DNA from 3 places in the Paenibacillus sp. FSL P4-0127 genome. Region 2 is predicted to be linked to each of the others. Evidence: riboswitches for the same ligand, from Rfam matches in the RefSeq annotation. Region 2 holds a riboswitch; each other region holds the start of a gene.
What was found. Region 2 has a riboswitch for cyclic di-AMP ahead of NYE74_RS02605 (C40 family peptidase). Riboswitches for the same ligand answer to the same signal wherever they lie in the genome.
Positions count from the first base shown of each region.

Region 1: it holds a riboswitch for cyclic di-AMP, as region 2 does, so the genes downstream of both, NYE74_RS18660 (phytanoyl-CoA dioxygenase family protein) here and NYE74_RS02605 (C40 family peptidase) in region 2, are expected to answer to the same signal.
Region 3: it holds a riboswitch for cyclic di-AMP, as region 2 does, so the genes downstream of both, NYE74_RS26980 (APC family permease) here and NYE74_RS02605 (C40 family peptidase) in region 2, are expected to answer to the same signal.

Region 1 covers NZ_JBBOWY010000001.1:4,136,266-4,141,914, reverse strand. The annotation lists gene NYE74_RS18675 (spore coat protein) at 1-309, opposite strand, end outside; gene NYE74_RS18670 (spore coat protein) at 486-971, shown strand; gene NYE74_RS18665 (hypothetical protein) at 1,016-1,186, opposite strand; gene NYE74_RS18660 (phytanoyl-CoA dioxygenase family protein) at 1,305-2,195, opposite strand; cyclic di-AMP (ydaO/yuaA leader) riboswitch at 2,337-2,479, opposite strand; gene NYE74_RS18655 (hypothetical protein) at 2,557-2,823, opposite strand; gene NYE74_RS18650 (acyl-CoA synthetase) at 3,622-5,181, opposite strand; gene NYE74_RS18645 (transporter substrate-binding domain-containing protein) at 5,360-5,649, opposite strand, start outside.
Region 2 covers NZ_JBBOWY010000001.1:610,511-616,159, reverse strand. The annotation lists gene motB (flagellar motor protein MotB) at 1-399, opposite strand, end outside; gene motA (flagellar motor stator protein MotA) at 377-1,180, opposite strand; gene NYE74_RS02625 (hypothetical protein) at 1,370-1,663, shown strand; gene NYE74_RS02620 (4a-hydroxytetrahydrobiopterin dehydratase) at 1,840-2,139, shown strand; gene NYE74_RS02615 (c-type cytochrome) at 2,215-2,574, opposite strand; gene NYE74_RS02610 (GNAT family N-acetyltransferase) at 2,734-3,237, opposite strand; gene NYE74_RS02605 (C40 family peptidase) at 3,478-3,960, opposite strand; cyclic di-AMP (ydaO/yuaA leader) riboswitch at 3,965-4,106, opposite strand; gene NYE74_RS02600 (C40 family peptidase) at 4,353-4,823, opposite strand; cyclic di-AMP (ydaO/yuaA leader) riboswitch at 4,827-4,963, opposite strand; gene NYE74_RS02595 (hypothetical protein) at 5,185-5,649, opposite strand, start outside.
Region 3 covers NZ_JBBOWY010000002.1:85,328-90,976, forward strand. The annotation lists gene NYE74_RS26965 (aminotransferase-like domain-containing protein) at 1-111, opposite strand, end outside; gene azlC (azaleucine resistance protein AzlC) at 223-936, shown strand; gene NYE74_RS26975 (branched-chain amino acid transporter permease) at 933-1,265, shown strand; cyclic di-AMP (ydaO/yuaA leader) riboswitch at 1,443-1,622, shown strand; gene NYE74_RS26980 (APC family permease) at 1,776-3,602, shown strand; gene NYE74_RS26985 (lytic polysaccharide monooxygenase) at 3,655-4,518, opposite strand; gene NYE74_RS26990 (carbonic anhydrase) at 4,989-5,649, shown strand, end outside.

The DNA.
Region 1 (5,649 bases), 3.5 Mb from region 2:
CCGGTCGTTGAACTGCTGAATCGAGGTTCTCGGCGTGACCGGAACAGGCGACGCAGACGCCTCGGTAAAGGATTGCAGGACCGGCTGCAAATCCGGGATGGCCAGTTTCCCGCTGGCCCCTTCCGCCTTGCTTAAATACTCCACCTTCATGTTGTAGTCCTGAAAATGAAGCGGAAGATGTTTTTGCAGGATCGCCTTCAGTTCAGGGTCCTGCGCTTGGTTTAAGAAACACGCCATGTTCGTAATCGAGTTAACGCAGCTTAACGTTAGTTCATTCAAATCCTGTGCCTCGTGTGCGGCCAATTCCATGAGAACGTATCCTCCTTCGCTGTTTTTCGGTTGCTTGGTAAATCACTTTTAGAATGCGCCCCATCGTTTTCTATTATTGCCGGAAGCCGGAGTAAAATCGTCCCAGACAAGGACAAATACCCATAAGGTTCCGCTGCGCATATAATGAATCAATTCTAACTATGGAGTGTGAGATCGTGAATAACGAATGGAAACAGGAGCATCTGGCCTGGCATGAAACACTGGAGCTGCATGAGCTAGTCGCCTTTCAATCCGCCAATTTGGCGGCGTTCAAAAAGAAACTGCCGATGGTGATGGACCCGGAGTTAAAAGCGCTTTATGCAGAAACGATCAAAACCTTGGAGCACAATATCCGCGAACTGCTTAAATTTTATCCGCTGGCGCCTGGTATGGCCCGCAACGTTTCGCCCGATATGACCGGATTTGACGCGGCCAGCCTGCTTGGCTTCGCCAAAGCCTCCGTACGCAATTACGCGGCCTCCATTACGGAGACGGCTACTCCTCAATTAAAGGAAACATTCCAAAAACAATTGCTTGGCGCCATCGCCCTTCATACCAAAATATTTAACTTCATGCACCGACACGGCTACTATCCGGCGTACAATTTGGAAGAACTGCTGGCCCACGACGTGCAAATGGCCAATCAAGCGCTAAACATGTAGCTTGCGAAAAAACCCCGGAATTCCGGGGTTTTTCTGGCGGTGCGTCATTTCTTTTGTTCCTTTTCTTCAGGTTCATCGTATTTATTGATATGCCCGGTAATGGCTTCGACCGCTTCATTCACATTCGTGGTGGCCGGCACGGCCTTAACCTCGTCTTCGGTCTTATCGACAAAATTTTGATGATCCGCGCGTACGGCTTCAATTTTATTGCTCACCTAAAGGTCACTCCTTTCCCGGAAGGTTGGGGTTTGAATTTACTATGCGATATTTTGCGCTTCTTTATGTATAAAGCCGTCCCAACGCAAAGCCATTTTGCCGGGACGGCTTTTTTTCTTAAAATTCCGTGCGGGCCGCCATGTATTCGGGTCTCGGCTTCTTCCCGAAATAAGGCTCCGCCAGTTTGTTTGCTACGCTGTTATAGACCATAAAAATATTGCTGCGCGGGTACGGCGTAATGTTGCTGTTGGAGCCGTGCATCAAATTGCAGTCGAACAGCAGTACGGAGCCTGCCTTGCCGACCGGCGTTTCAATGCCGCAGCGCTTCGCCAGCTCGGTTAAGCTCGCCTGATCGGGCGCGATGAATTCCTTGGAGCAATCATCAGGCGCCTGGCCGACGCACGACACGAAGATTTGATGGGAACCGGGCATGACCATAAGCGGTCCGTTAAACGGATAATTGTCTTCCAGTGCGATCAAGCAGCTGAGCGCCCGCATCCGGGGCATCCCGTCCTCCACATGCCAGGTCTCAAAGTCCGAATGCCAGTAGAACTCTTTGCCGGTAAATGCCGGCTTGTAATTGATCCGCGACTGATGGATGTAGCTTGGTCCCCCCAAAACATGCTCGACGATCGCGAGCAGTCTCGGATGCCGGGACAACTCCTGAAAAACCGGGTGGGTCCGATGAATCGCAAAGATCGAATGCACTTCTTCCCCGCCGGGCTGGCGGATAATTTCATCGGATGAAAGGTTCCGGGATGCTTCCCGCAAGCGCTGCGCCTTCTCCTGATAGCCCTTTAATTCCGCTCCGCCAAAAAAGTTCTCCAGGAACAGATAACCGTTTTTGGCGTAAAAATCCGAATGCTCTTTGCTGATTCCGCTTTCCGCGTTCCACTCGCCATATACGATGGGATCCTGCCGCGGAAGCCATCTCGGCTCAGCATAAACCCGGGAAGGGTAAGCATCCGTCTTTGGATCAAAAATTACGGACGTTTCCAATTGATTCATTCCTCCTCATCCCCTCATAAGAAATATTTGTCCAAACCAAAAAGGACCGCCGCTTGGAGAAGACAAAGCTTACCCAGCAGGGTCCTTAAAACGGACAAAGGCCCTTATAAAAGGGCCTAATAAAATCTCTTAATGTCGCAATATAGACCCATCCACTGCTGACGAGGTTAGCTGACGGGCTCGGGTAAGATGGTACCCTACAATCATTGCTGAATGATTCGCCCCAAAAAAATGGTTCCCCCGTTTCCCGGCTCCTTAAGCCGGAAACTAAGCGTGAGTCTATAGTAAAGGCAATTCGCGTTCATGTCAACCCATGTTCTGTAACATTTTCGATTTCGCCATATACTCGCTGCCGCATTCGTTACCGCAGCCGGCTTTCCGCTTCAGCCAAATCGGCCTGATCCTCCTGCAAATCTTCCTTGGCGCGTTCCAGCGGTTCCGGGTTCATGCGCCCATCCGCCTGGGAAATGGCGTTCTCCGCTTTGTGAATGGCGTTATAGGCATTTTCCACCGTTTCTTCGCTCGGATGGGACTGTGCTTGCGTTACGGCCCGGTGCGCTTTTTTGACGGACTGCTGGGCGGATGAGATCGGGTTTTGCGATTGCATGCTGGAATAAGGATTTGCCATGTTTTAGCCTCCTCCAAAAAGATGATAAGATGCAGGTCCTTACTAATTTGAGGAAAAGGCCCGGACAATATGCGTTCGAACTTTTGCCAATCCCACACTCCTGCCGCTTAGGCCGCAGCGGAAACCAACTTTAAAGCAGATAGAGCATGGATTTAACAGCGATGGAACCCGGAGCTGGAAAAAGGAAGAGGGGAAATCGGCACGAAATCACTGGCGTTGAATTAACTTTTGCTCAAGCTTTCCCGTGAAAGCTATCCGAAATCTAAACGGTTGTAGCAGCGGCTATTTGCCGAAAAAAGACCTTATCTAAATTCTAACGGTTGCGAGCGCCGTTATTTGCCTGAATCTAAGGCAAAAATTACCGGATTTCAGCGAAATAAGCACCATGGCAACCGTTACAATTTGAAATCAATGGTATTGGAACAAATAGCGCTTGTGGCAACCGTTAGAGCATTGGTGTGCTCAGAAAATGTATCTTGCCAGACTTAAATGCAACGCTAGCGGCACGAAATGCAAAAGGGCATGCGATTTTCGTCGAAAATCCCCGAAACAGGCGGTTCAACTGCAAATATGCAGTTCATTTCTTATGATAAGCTACCTTTTTATCCTATAGCTGCAAATGAGATGTATTTTTGCACTTCAACCGCCCAAAAGCAGAAATTTGCAGAAATTCAAATGGGGCTTTTGCATTTGATCTCATCGAGCCGTCCTTCTTACCATGTAACGAATTCATGAAGTCGTCGGTGATTTTCCCCAATTACATCAAGGCCTTCTTGCCCTAGTTCGGAGTCCTCTTTTTTAAATGGAGCTTTTCACCTTCAAGGCTGCGCGCTCCTCCCGCTCCCGCAGCTCTACTCTGCGGATTTTGCCCGTATTCGTTTTTGGCAGTTCAGCGACAAATTCGATCTTCCGCGGATATTTATACGGGGCCGTCACCGCTTTGACATGAGCCTGAAGCTGCTTGACCAGTTGCGGCGAACCCGCCGCCCCTTCTTTCAGCACAACAAAAGCTTTGACGATATGCCCGCGAATTTCGTCGGGACTTGCCACGGCGGCGCATTCCTTGACGGCAGGATGCTTCATCAGCGCTTCTTCGACTTCAAACGGCCCGATCGTATATCCGGAACTGATGATGATATCGTCGCCGCGCCCCTCGAACCAGAAATAGCCTTCTTCGTCCATTCGCGCCCGGTCCCCGGTAATAAAATACTCACCGCGCACGTTTTGTTGCTTCCGCTCCGGCTCCAGGTAATAGTTTTTAAACAAAGCCGGCATGCTAACATGAACGGCAATATCCCCGACTTGTCCCGCCGGAAGCGGAGTTCCCCGCTCGTCGACCACCTCCGCCACGCCCGGGGAAACCGCTTTGCCCATCGATCCCTGCTTAAGCGGAGTATCCTTCAGATTGCCGATCAGCAGCGTGCTTTCGGTTTGCCCGTATCCGTCGCGAATGGTGATGTTCAATTCCTCTTGAAATTTCCGGATCACTTCATCGTTTAGCGGCTCCCCGGCGGAAACGGCGCTGCGCAGGCCGGATAGGTTATAACCGCCTAGCCCGTCCGTTTTCGACATGATCCGATATTCGGTCGGCGTGCAGCACATGACCTGAATGCCGTAATTCTCCAATAGCTGCAGGTAGCGATGCGGTTGGAACGTCCCCTGATATACGAAACCGGTCGCCCCATTCCCCAGCACCGACAGGAACGGGGTCCAAATCCATTTTTGCCAGCCCGGCGCGGCTGTGGCCCACACTGTATCGGCGCTTCGAATGTCCAGCCAGGCCGAGGTGATCCTGAGATGCGCGTAACCCCACCCATGGCTGTGCACGACGCCCTTCGGATTGCCGGTCGTTCCGGACGTATAAGCCAAAATGGCCATATCGTCGCGGTGAGTCCGCACCGCCTCAAAGGTGTCCGGCTGCCCGTCCATCAATGAATCGAGCATAACCCACCCGGCTGGAGCGGGGACGGTTTCGTTGCTTCCGGCAACCGCGATGCGAAATGCCCATGACGGCAGCTCCTCATCAATGTTGTCCGCCTCCCCGGTCGCATTGTGCCAGGCGATGACCGCCCGCGCCCCGGAGTGCCGAAGCCGGTAAGCCAAGTCCTTGGCCCGCAGCATCTCGGACGAAGGAATGATCGTCAGCCCCAGCTTCAAGCAGGCCACATAAATTACGTAAGCATTAATATGCCGCGGCATCATCACCAGCACGCGGTCCCCTTTGTTTAATCCGAGCCCGGACAATCCTCCGGCAAGCCGGTTCGCCCCGGCCAGCAGGTCTCCGTATGAAATTTCCTCATAATCGCCTTGCTCGCTTAACCATTTTAAAGCCGTTTTCCCCGGGTCGTGGTTCTCCATCTCCGATGTTATATTGTAAAATTCCGGCGCCAGCCACTGCTCATAGTTCAAGTTGATCTATCCCCTTTTAAACTGAAGTTGCCAGTTATTTCGATCAACTCATTATACCACATAATAGTACCAGGTTCTAAGACTGGACGTGAAAAAACCTGCAAAAAGGTTTGCAGGTTTAACCGGACTAAAGCTTGCCGCCCTCCGTGATGACCTCATTGGGATCGGTATCGGGCCCCAGCTCGTCTTTGACGTATTTGTTATACAGTTGGAGCAGGAACTGCTCCTTCCCCAGATTTTCCAGCTCGGTATTGACCCAATCCCTCAGCTCCGTGTTGCCTTTTTGGACAGCCGGAGCGATCGGCGCTTCTTTTTCCAGCTTTTCTTCGATCAGATGAAACCCCGGGTTATCCTTGGCCCAGCCGATTAAGATGAAATTGTCCTGAGCGTAGCCGTCGCCGCGTCCGTCTTTCAGCG
Region 2 (5,649 bases):
CGATTGGTTGAGCTTTGTATCGAGATCGTCGGTCAGCCCGTTTTGTTTAATATAATTGTCCAGCTGCCGCTTTAGGGCCTCCAGGCTTTCCTGTTCCTTGCGCATCAGCTCGCTGTTGTTCTTGATCATGGAAGAGGATTCCGGCTGCTTGTCCAGTCCGTTGGACGAATCCTGTTTTTCGGTCATGGACGTTTGGTCCAAAATGCTGACGCTTCCGGTAAGGATACTATTGAACGCCTGGCTCATTTCTTCAAATTTCTTGGCGTCGATCGTACTCATGCCGAACAAGACGATGAACAGCGCCAGCAGCAGCGTCATTAAGTCGGAATAAGGAAGCAGCCAGCTTTCGTCGGCATGCTCCTCGTGATCCTGGTGTTTATTCTTTTTGCTCACCTTCATTTACCCCCTTTTCTAAAATTTCCGCACGTTCGGCAGGGGTTAAGAACACGGCCAGCTTCTGTTGAATGGCGATGGTGGATACGCCGGATTGAATCGACAGCAGTCCCTCCACCATCATTAATTTCACTTCCATCTCTTTTTTGGAGAGACGTTTCAATTTATTGGCGATCGGATGCCACAGCACATAACCGGTAAAAATACCAAATACGGTGGCGATAAAAGCGCCGGAAATCGCGTGGGACAATTTTTCGATATCACTCATATCCGAAAGGGCCGCAATCAGACCGACGACGGCGCCGAGAACGCCTAGGGTCGGCGCATACATCCCAGCCTGGGCAAAGATCTGCGCCCCGACTTTATGCCGTTCTTCGGTAGCCGCAATGTCTTCCGTAAGCACGTCCTGAACGAATTCCTGGTCGTTGCCGTCGATGATCATGCGCATGCCTCCGCGCAGGAAGTCGTCATCGATTTCTTCGACTTTCGCTTCCAAGGCCAGGAGTCCTTCGCGCCGGGTAATCGTGGCCCACTCCGTAAACAACGTAATCAATTCAGCTTTGGTGATCATCTTCGGTTGAGAGACGATCAATTTAAGCAGCTTGGGAAACTTTTTCATATCCGCCATAGGGAAGGCCATGAACAGCGACGCCGCGGTTCCGACGAATATGATGACGAAGGCCGCTGGGTTGGAGACCAAGCTTCCAATAGGCGCACCTTTTAGAAACATCCCTACAATGAGCGCAACGAATCCAAGAATAAGTCCGATAATCGATGAAATTTCCATTGTACACCTCGTCCTTGAGTTAAATTGAATCCTTTCTTTCTTTCCGCATCCTTGCGGAAAAGACGTTACTGCTGCCTAAAAAAAGATTTATCTATTTTATCGACAGTTTTCCCTTTTTTTTTAAGTGGTTTTTTCAGGTATAATAAGATCATAGCCTGAATACCAGGGCTATCAAGGGAGGATATCACGGTGGGAGTAAAGCACGGAAGAGATTATGAATATATTTTGGCCGACCTGACAAAAGCGGTGGGCCGGATTTCCGATAGCTACCTTTTCTTTGATATGGAATCGTCGGAGTGGGCGGGATTGGCGGACGAGGAGCGGGCCGAAGTGCAGGAAGCGCTGGCTGAAGACCTGTTTTTTGCGTTAGGAGCGGAACCCGTTCTTGAGGTGGGGAGCGCGATCGTTATTTATGATCCTGAGGGGCACCGCATCAATTTTCTGATCGGGGACGAAGAGCTTACTTCCGTGGCTTTGATCTAGAGAGATTTGGTTTGGCACGGGATTCCGTGGTAAAATAGTTAGTCAGGAAGCATTACGCATGTTCAGGTTGTATGTGGAATAAAATAGTTGAGGACGGGGCCGGAAGCTTAGGTCCCGATGCGCCAGGGGATGCTTACATAACTAGGAGTTCTTGAAGAGAACGGGGAGGATAAATGATGCCGTTTACACCGCAAGAAGTACAAGCGCATTTGGAAAAGCTGGAAGGCTGGGAACTTGAGGAAGGACGATGGATCTTCCGCAAATATACGTTCTCCAATTTTATGAAAGGCATTGCTTTCGTGGATGAGGTGGCTGCGATTTCGGAAGCGTTTAATCATCATCCGTTTATTACGATCGACTATAAAACCGTGACTCTTCGGCTGACTTCATGGGAAGAAGGCGGAATTACGGCAGTGGATATTAAAGAAGCGCAGCAATATAACGAGGCGTTCGAGAAAATGCGCGCCGCGGATTAGGCTAGGCAAAAAACGCCCGCCGGAAACGCTCAAGTTTCCGGCGGGCGTGCTTTTCATGTGCCGTTATTTTTGCCGTTATTTTTTCTCCGCGAGCCACATCGCGACGTTGGCAATTTCTTCATCCTTGAGCCGATCCTTGAAGGAAGGCATCATTCCGCCTTTGCCTTTGGTGATAATGCCGTAAAGCTGGTCTGCCGTCAGTTCTGCGCCGATCTTTTGCAGATTCGGTCCCGCGCCCCCTTGCAACTGATCGCCGTGGCAGGTGATGCAGTTTGCTTTTACGGTGGCTTCGGCTTGTGCCGCATTCATCGTAATTTCAGGCAATTGCGGTTTGGCTTCCTTGGCGGCCTGCTCCCGGCTCGGCAGGGTGAACATCAATACGATGGCCATAGCGCAAGCCACGAAGAACAATCCGCTCATGATCCACTTTTGCATTCCAATCGCCCCTCCTATGTAAGCTACCTTTTCCATTATAACGGAACATGCCGCTCGATCATAGTCTTTGTGTCAAAAATAGGAACAATTCCGTCGTGATTGCGGTAAAGTTTGTAATAAACTTCATAGCAAGTCCGATCTAATGGATCGGGAGCATTTTTAGGATGAGGGGTGAGACCCTCGATACACCATGCAATAAAAAGGCTTGGAGATGCCGCCAGGGGTCATTTTGTCGTAAAGGTCCGTGATGGTGAAGCCGGCCTTTTGATAAGCGCGAATCGCCCGGGTGTTCCACGTCAGCACTTCCAAATCGATCTCATGGCCCGGTTTCCGCCGCAGCGCCTCCTCGACGATCGCCGTTACAAACCGTTTGCCGAGCCCTTGTCCGCACAATTCCGGCTTCATACCGATACCGAGCCGCGTAACCCTTTCCAACGGGAAATATTGGGCAAATCCGGCGAGTTCTCCGTTCTCGTCCAGCACGGACACGTATTGCTCCGCTCTGATCGCCGGGTTGCCGAATTCGACATCGAGCGCTTTCATTTGTTCCCAAGGAAGCCAGCTGTAAACATCATAGGGAGAATCGTACCGCCAGGTGCAGATTTCTGCGCCGTGGCTCTCTTCCATGGGAACGATGCGAAACTGAACAATCGGTTTATCCATTGGGATCCTCCTTTAAAAACGGCATTCCTATTACCCTCACTCTAACGGGATTTACTTGACTTGTAAAGGTTCTGCCGTCTCTCGGACACCTGTGGATTTATGGAAATCAACAAAAAATCGGTAACCTTTTGGCGTGTCGCTTCGTTATATAGATAGGGATGAAAAAAACCGCAAGCCAATTCCGAAGATAAGCTTACGGCTGACAGGTCATGCGGAGCGAAATTAAGCGCCGGCGGAGGTTCAGGATTCCGCGGCGTATACGGAATAACCGTATTTGCTGAGCACCCGCTTCGCGCCAACGAAGCGGTTCTGGTAATAACTGCTGCTCAATTTGTCGATCCGGATTCCTTTGGATGAAGAGGCATGGGCAAATTCTCCGTCGCCAACGTAGACGCCCACATGCGATACTTTTCCGCCACCCAGGGTGTTAAAGAAGACAAGATCGCCGGCTTGCAGCTTGCTTTTTGATACCGGAGTTCCTACCTTGTATTGGGCCGTGGATACGCGAGGAAGCGTAACGCCCATTTGTTCGAACACATACCGCGTAAACCCGGAGCAATCAAATCCGGCCGTACTGGTGCCGCCGTATTTGTAAGGCGTGCCGTACACGGAATTGACGATGTTGGAGAGCGACGTTTCCTGCTCGTCCGCAAAGGCGCTTCCCGTTCCCAGACTGAAACATAGAGCCAAACTCGTTACCGCTGCTGCTAAAGTCTTTCTCAAGATGTCTAACTCCTTCCAAGGCCTGCGAGGTTAGCTTAAGGATTCGGTTGAAGGCTCCCTATGATCCCTTTGAAGCGGGATCAATTCACCCTGACTGATGTGGTTCCCCCGTTTCCCGGGTGCGGGGAATTCGGCAGTTTCATGTAGTATGCACCCAAAAACGACGTCACAACAAAAATTACAAAGTTGTTACTATTTCTGTTGGTCATTTTACCAAAGTGGGCCAACATTGGCAAGTTTCCCGGCAAAAAGGATGCTTTTGGCCTGTGTGAGGAGCGGAGTGATCTGGGTATTGATTCCTAAGGGGGATCATCCGTAGACAGGAAAAACCCGCAGGAGACGTGGTATCCCAATCATCCCTGCGGGTTTGTCGAATTCGTTATGGATTGCGACTACTGTTCGGCTGTCACAGCTTCAAATTTCTCGGAGCTCATAATGCGCTTAGCTCCAACATACCGCTTCTCGTAGTAACTTTCGCTCAGTTTGCTGATGACAACTCCTTTGGAAGAAGAGGCATGCGCAAATTTGCCGTCGCCGACATAAATACCAACATGAGATATGCCATCGCCGGAAGTGTTGAAGAACACCAGATCGCCTGCGATTAATTCATCCTTGGAAACGCTTGTTCCCATCTCAAATTGGGAGCCCGATTGATGAGGAAGATCGATGCCGAGCTTGTTAAATACATACATCGTAAATCCGGAGCAATCAAAACCGGACGTTGTTGTTCCGCCTGCGGAGTAAGGAGATCCGAGGCCTTCTTCAATGGCGCTGTCCAGTTTGGAATCCGCGAAAACGCTGCCGGTTCCGATCGTGAAAAGCAATGCAAAACTTACTGCTGTTACGGTCAAACGCTTTTTCAAGAATTATGCTCCTTCCAATGCCTACGAGGTTAGCTTAAGGATTCGGTTGAAGGTTCCCTATGATCCCTCGCTTACGAGATCAATTCACCCAAAGTGGTTCCCCCGTTTCCCCGGCGCAGGGAATTCGGCTTTGATTTCTCACCTGATAAGACTTATTCGACGTAACTTGCTATTTTCCTGCCAAAGATGACAAAAATAATTACAAAACTGTTACTGAAATTGTGTTGCTGTTATTTTAACAAAGACAGGGATCATTTGGCAATGGTTAATTCGCGAGACTAAGAGGGGAAAACCTGACACAAGGCCTTCGCAAAGTCGCGGAGGCCTTGTGCCGTAAAGGTTTCAGAGAGATGAAAAAATTTTAACTTTTCTCGGTTTTTGTCTGCCAGAGGCGATATTGCGAGGTGACCTGCCAAATTTTAAAAGCGCTGCGACAGAGAGGATAGGTTTGCTGGAGGATCAGCGCCAGCATTCCGGTCCAGATCCAGGAGACCGTTCCGAACAGCAGGAACACGCCCAGCCCGAATGCGCCCAGTATGCAGGAGATCCCGATGCCCTGAAGAAGGTGCCGGAAGCAGACGAGGAGGGAACCCCAGACGCTTGATTTGAACAAGTACCCAAATTGTACGTAGAGAATGCATTGTCTCACCAGCCAGCCGTATACGAACCAGCCCAGGATGTAGATGAGACCCTTCAGCAGCGGGGCCATCTGTCCTCCGGCCCCCAGCAGATGCGGCCATAAAACAAGGAGCTTGGGAATAACCCAGAAGGCCGGGATAATGATTAAAATAAGTTCAATGGCATAAAACAGGACAACCGGCTTCCA
Region 3 (5,649 bases), on a different contig from region 2:
TGTGATGTCATGTTCCAGCAGTAGGGCGAGCGAACGATAGAGTGGACGTTTCAAAGCGTCTCTATCGGGTTTCCATGACATGGGGTAATCGGTGAAGGAATTGATCGGCATATTTGCACACCTCACAAAATTGTAATCCATACAATTATATCGTTGATTGTATGGATTTGCACTGCTAAAATGGCATGGATAAGTAATCGTACGAGGAGATGCAAGTAAATCATGACTAACAGAAGCGAACTTCAATTGGCGTTTCGTGCCGCCTTTCCTGCTACGATCCCCATTTTGGCAGGCTTTTTATTCTTGGGGATTGCCTACGGCATCTTTATGAACATATCGGGATTTGGGGCAGGGTATGCTTTCCTGATGAGCCTGCTTATTTTTGCCGGGTCGATGGAATTTGTCGCTGTCCATCTGCTGCTGGGCGCTTTTAACCCATTAGGCGCTTTTTTCCTCGCTTTAATGGTTAACGCGCGCCATCTTTTTTACGGGATATCTATGCTTGAAAAATTTAAAGGGAGCGGGTTAAAAAAGATCTATCTGATTTTTGGCATGTGTGATGAAACGTTCTCCATTAATTACACCGCCCAAATACCGCAAGGGGTGAATAAAGGGTGGTACATGTTCTTCGTTACCTTGCTTAATCACATCTATTGGGTGCTTGGCGCTACCATTGGGGGACTGTTTGGGTCACTAGTTCAAATAAACATGGAAGGACTTGAGTTTGTGATGACGGCTTTATTTGTGGTCATCTTCATCGAACAATGGCTGAAAGAAACAACACATCACAGCGCGTTACTGGGGTTGGGGCTATCTGTGTTATGCCTCTTTATTTTTAACGGGGACAACTTTATCATACCTTCCATGATTTTGATCCTCTGCGTGCTTACTTTGATGCGGAGGCCACTGGAAAAGAAAACGGGTGAAACTACATGACAATGACTTTATTGGAACAAGTGATTACTATTGGAATAGTCGTTTTGGGAACCATGCTGACCAGATTTATTCCCTTTATGATTTTCCCTCCGGGCCGGCCCGCTCCGCGTTATGTGCAATATCTCGGGAAAGTGCTGCCCGCGGCGGCTTTAGGATTATTGGTTGTCTACAGTATCAAAGACGTGAATTTTATATCCGGCAACCATGGAGCGCCAGAATTGATTTCGATGGCCATTGTTGCTTTCTTGCATTTTTGGAAAAGGAATATGCTGTTATCGATCCTAACGGGTACCCTGGTCTATATGCTGTTGGTTCAATTTGTTTTTTAAAATGTTTAAAAAAATAGCGTCAGTCATTAATAAACGTTGATTTGGAGAGCATTTTTGAATTGTAAGCGATTAACATATGATCTTTTGTATGATTCCGGCAGTTCACCTTCCTTACTCCTGCTTTACAAACTTTTACACTGAACGTATGATTTATTTTGTTTCCACTAAGAATAAATCAATTCATTATCGCTGAATTTCCTTAAGGAAAACGGGGGACCCGTTAAAAACTTACCTGCCTTTCAGGTGAGTTTCTCTTTTGGGGTGAATCTTGGCAGTTGATCCAGCGATCCGCCAGGTAGGGCGACTCTTGCCGCCCGAATCCGACAGCTAACCTCGTAAGCGTAGTCAGGAGTGGGTTGTATGACTTGTGAAGTTTAGCACAGGGGCCCCTGTGTTTTTTTATTGCCTCAAATTGGCCTATTTGCCCTTAATCTTCAGTTTGTATTTGAAATAATACTTATTTCTGCCGAGCAATATAAAAAAACAACGTAATTTAGGCGGTGACCCCCTGTGCTTTCTTATATAAAGCGATTTCTTATTGGACGGCCGTTAAAATCAACGGAACTGGGCGAACAGAAACTAAGCAAGACCAAAGCGCTGGCCATCCTTTCTTCCGATGCCTTGTCATCGGTGGCTTACGGGCCGGAACAGATCCTGCTTGTTTTAATGGTCGTGGGAGCGGTAGCCTATTGGTATTCGATTCCCATTGCTGCCGGTGTTTTGGTTTTGCTGGTGGCGCTTATTTTGTCTTACCGGCAAATTATTTTTGCTTATCCTCATGGCGGTGGGGCTTATGTGGTTTCCAAGCAAAACCTGGGTGTAATTCCCGGACTGATTGCCGGCGGTTCATTACTTGTTGACTATATCTTGACCGTTGCGGTAAGCGTTTCGGCCGGTACGGACGCTATTACTTCGGCTTTTCCGGGCCTTCATCCATACACGGTGCCCATAGCCGTAGGTTTTGTATTGTTAATTACCATTCTCAATTTGCGTGGTGTCACCGAATCGGCTACGATTTTTGCCTTTCCCGTTTATTTATTTGTTCTGGCCCTGGTGATTTTGATTTGTTCCGGCCTTTATAAAATTATGACCGGCCAAATTTTGCCGGAGTTACACGCTCCGCTTGGTTCTCCAGTGGCTGGAATTAGTTTATTCTTGCTGCTTCGTGCCTTTGCTTCCGGATGTTCCGCTTTGACAGGGGTAGAAGCGATCTCAAACGCCATCCCCAACTTTAAAGAGCCGGCTCCGCGCAATGCGGCAAAAACCTTGCTGGCCATGGGGGGCATATTGGCTGTATTGTTCACGGGAATTGTGTTTCTGGCTTATTATTATGGCATAGGCCCTCTCGCGGAGGTTACCGTGCTTTCCCAAATCGCGGAACACACTTTCGGAAGAAATATCATGTATTTCTTCATTCAGGGAACGACGGCTTTGATTCTTATTCTGGCTGCCAACACCGGATATTCCGCCTTTCCGTTGCTTGCCGTTAATTTGGCCAAAGACAAGTTCATCCCAAGAGCGTTTACGGTTCGCGGAGACCGGCTGGGATATTCAAATGGCATTATTTTCCTGGGGCTGTTTTCGATTTTGCTGATTATCGTTTTTGAAGGGAAAACCGAACTTTTAATTCCGCTTTATGCGATCGGCGTGTTTATTCCTTTTACACTGTCCCAGTCAGGCATGATGGTAAAGTGGTTACGGGAAAAACCTCCAGGTTGGATCAAGAAATTTTTGGCCAATACCATCGGGGCCTTGATCAGTCTGTTGGTCAGCGTGGTGTTTTTCATCACCAAGTTCCATAATGTCTGGCCGGTCCTTATCTTTTTACCTTTAATTATTTACTCCTTTTATCGGATTCATAAGCACTACGAAGCGATTGCGGAGCAGTTGAGAATTTCAACTTGCGAGCGGGCTATACCGATCGAAGGAAACGTGGTGATCGTACCCGTTGCAGGAATCACGCGCGTGGTGGAGAATTCGCTGAACTATGCCAAGTCCCTGTCCCCGTATCAAATCATTGCGGTGCACGTCCCTTTTGAGAAGGCGGACGAAGCGGTGTTTGAAGAGAAGTGGAAAAAATGGCAGCCGGACGTTAGATTGGTGACATTGTACTCTCCGTATCGAAGCATAATTCACCCGTTGATTAAGTTCGTGGATACGGTGCAAAAAAAGGCGCACGAAGCAAATTATCAGGTGACTGTGGTCATCCCGCAATTTATTCCGAAAAAAGGATGGCACAATATCCTGCACAACCAATCGAGCCTGTTGATTCGCGCGCATCTGCTTTACCGGAGAGATGTCATCGTCGCCACGGTTCCGTATCATTTGAAAAAATAACCGAATCAAAGAGCCAGAGGGAGTTCCCCTCTGGCTCTTGCAGGATGCGCTCTTACACGCTGTCCGATCCCGCGCTGCTTTCCTCGTCGGGCGGCACGTCGCCGATCAGCTTCCACGGACCCCATTCTCCGGTTGTTCCCGGTTCCTGTCCTCGTGTCCACCACAGGGCTTGCCAGAATTGCCCGTTATGCACAACGATTTCACCTTCGTTATAGACCCTGATCGGATTCCAGATGAGGTACTTTCCGAAACGGTTCGGGTCTCCCGGGAAACCGGGCTCGGGCGTGGTGGGCGCCGACGAATTGATGCTGAGGTTCACATCCATCACCTGATAGAAGGCATTTGGGGTATCGGCGATATCCCAAACGGCCACGATGACGTGGTAGCCTTCCCGGTCGTTCGGCACAAAGCAATCGTTATAAACGTCGATTGGCGGAATCGCGCCGTCATCGATATAGCGGCAGAACAACTCAAGATCCGCCCGTTTTAAAGGGGAATCGGGGTCCCAGTCTTTTTTCGTAATATAATAATCCCATGTATTCGTGCTGTGATTGGCTGTAAGCTTCCAATGGAACGTATGCTCTCCGCCTACCATATCTACCTTGGTCCAGCGATCGGCCGTTTGCTCGTCGAGTTCAAAAAATTTCCCGCCGCTGGCGATCTGGCCGTCCGGGACGCCGAATTCAGGGAAATCTCCGCGGCCCTCCACACTGAAAGGCTCCCATTTCACCGGCCCGCAATCGCTGTTTTGGCCTGTGGAACATAGATGGGCGCGGCTGTCCGTCAAATATCCGTGCGCGGAAGCGCTGTCCGCAAACACCAACGAACCCGCCAGCATCAGGAACAGGGTACCTGCCGAAACGACAAACCATTTCATAAATAACTTATGACGATTCACAATAGTCCGGGCTGTCATCATTCTACTCCTCCTTGCATTTTTTAATAGAATTTTCTGCGAACTTACAAGTCACTTTGACAACGCTTTCATTGGCTTGAGACGCAGGTGATCGGAGTCTGCAGATCCCTCCCTTCAATGAACTTTTTATGAATCAATTCCAAAGAAGCCTGTCCATTCTTATGGAAATTGATCCCTTAATGATAGATAATCCATATATTGGATTTATTTACTACATACTATATTATGACCCCATAATTGTCAATGAGATTATAATATATATTAGGTAATAATATTTACATATATGTCGAAGTTTTGAATAATTTGTTGTACCCGTAGAACTATAGTGTCCGTTTGAATTTGGTTGGTAAGATGCATTACATCAAAATGGGTAAGGAGTATAATGATCAACGGGATATTCCTGTATTTTACAAAGATCGATCGAGGATGTCCGCGGCCGGACCAAAAATAAATGCAAAGAGGGCATGGATATGAAGAAAAATTTCATTGTACTCGGATTTACGGCTTTTATATTGTTGGCGGGTTGTTCGGCAAGCCATGCGGCAACCAATTTAACTACCAATTCTCAGAAAGAAAATCCAACAGTTAAAGAAGTAAGCCACTTCACGTATGACCATCAAGAGGAGTGGGGATTTGTATCGGGGAAAATGCAATCTCCAATAGACATTGTTACATCCAAGCTTATTGATTATGAGGGAACTGATTTGGCATTAAGCTATGATCAGGTGGGCACTTCCATTGAGGATAACGGGCATAGCATACAGGTGGGTTTACGCGGTACCGCAGAAATAAATGATCGGACGTTTACGCTGTCCCAAGTTCATTTTCATGCCGAAAGCGAGCATACGATCGATGGCAAGCACTTTCCGCTTGAAGGGCACTTTGTGCACCAAGCTCAAGACGGCCGGATCGCCGTGATCGGGGTTATGTTTGCTGCAGGAGAAGAAAATAAAGCCTTCGGGCAAATTTTGGACGCGGCAGAAGCGAATGCAAAAGGGGAGAAGGGAATAATGATCGACAACCTGGATATCGGCCAATTGCTCCCTGCTCATTTGGGCTATTATCATTATTTGGGGTCCTTGACGACACCTCCATTAACCGAAAATGTGGAATGGTATATTCTAACGGAGC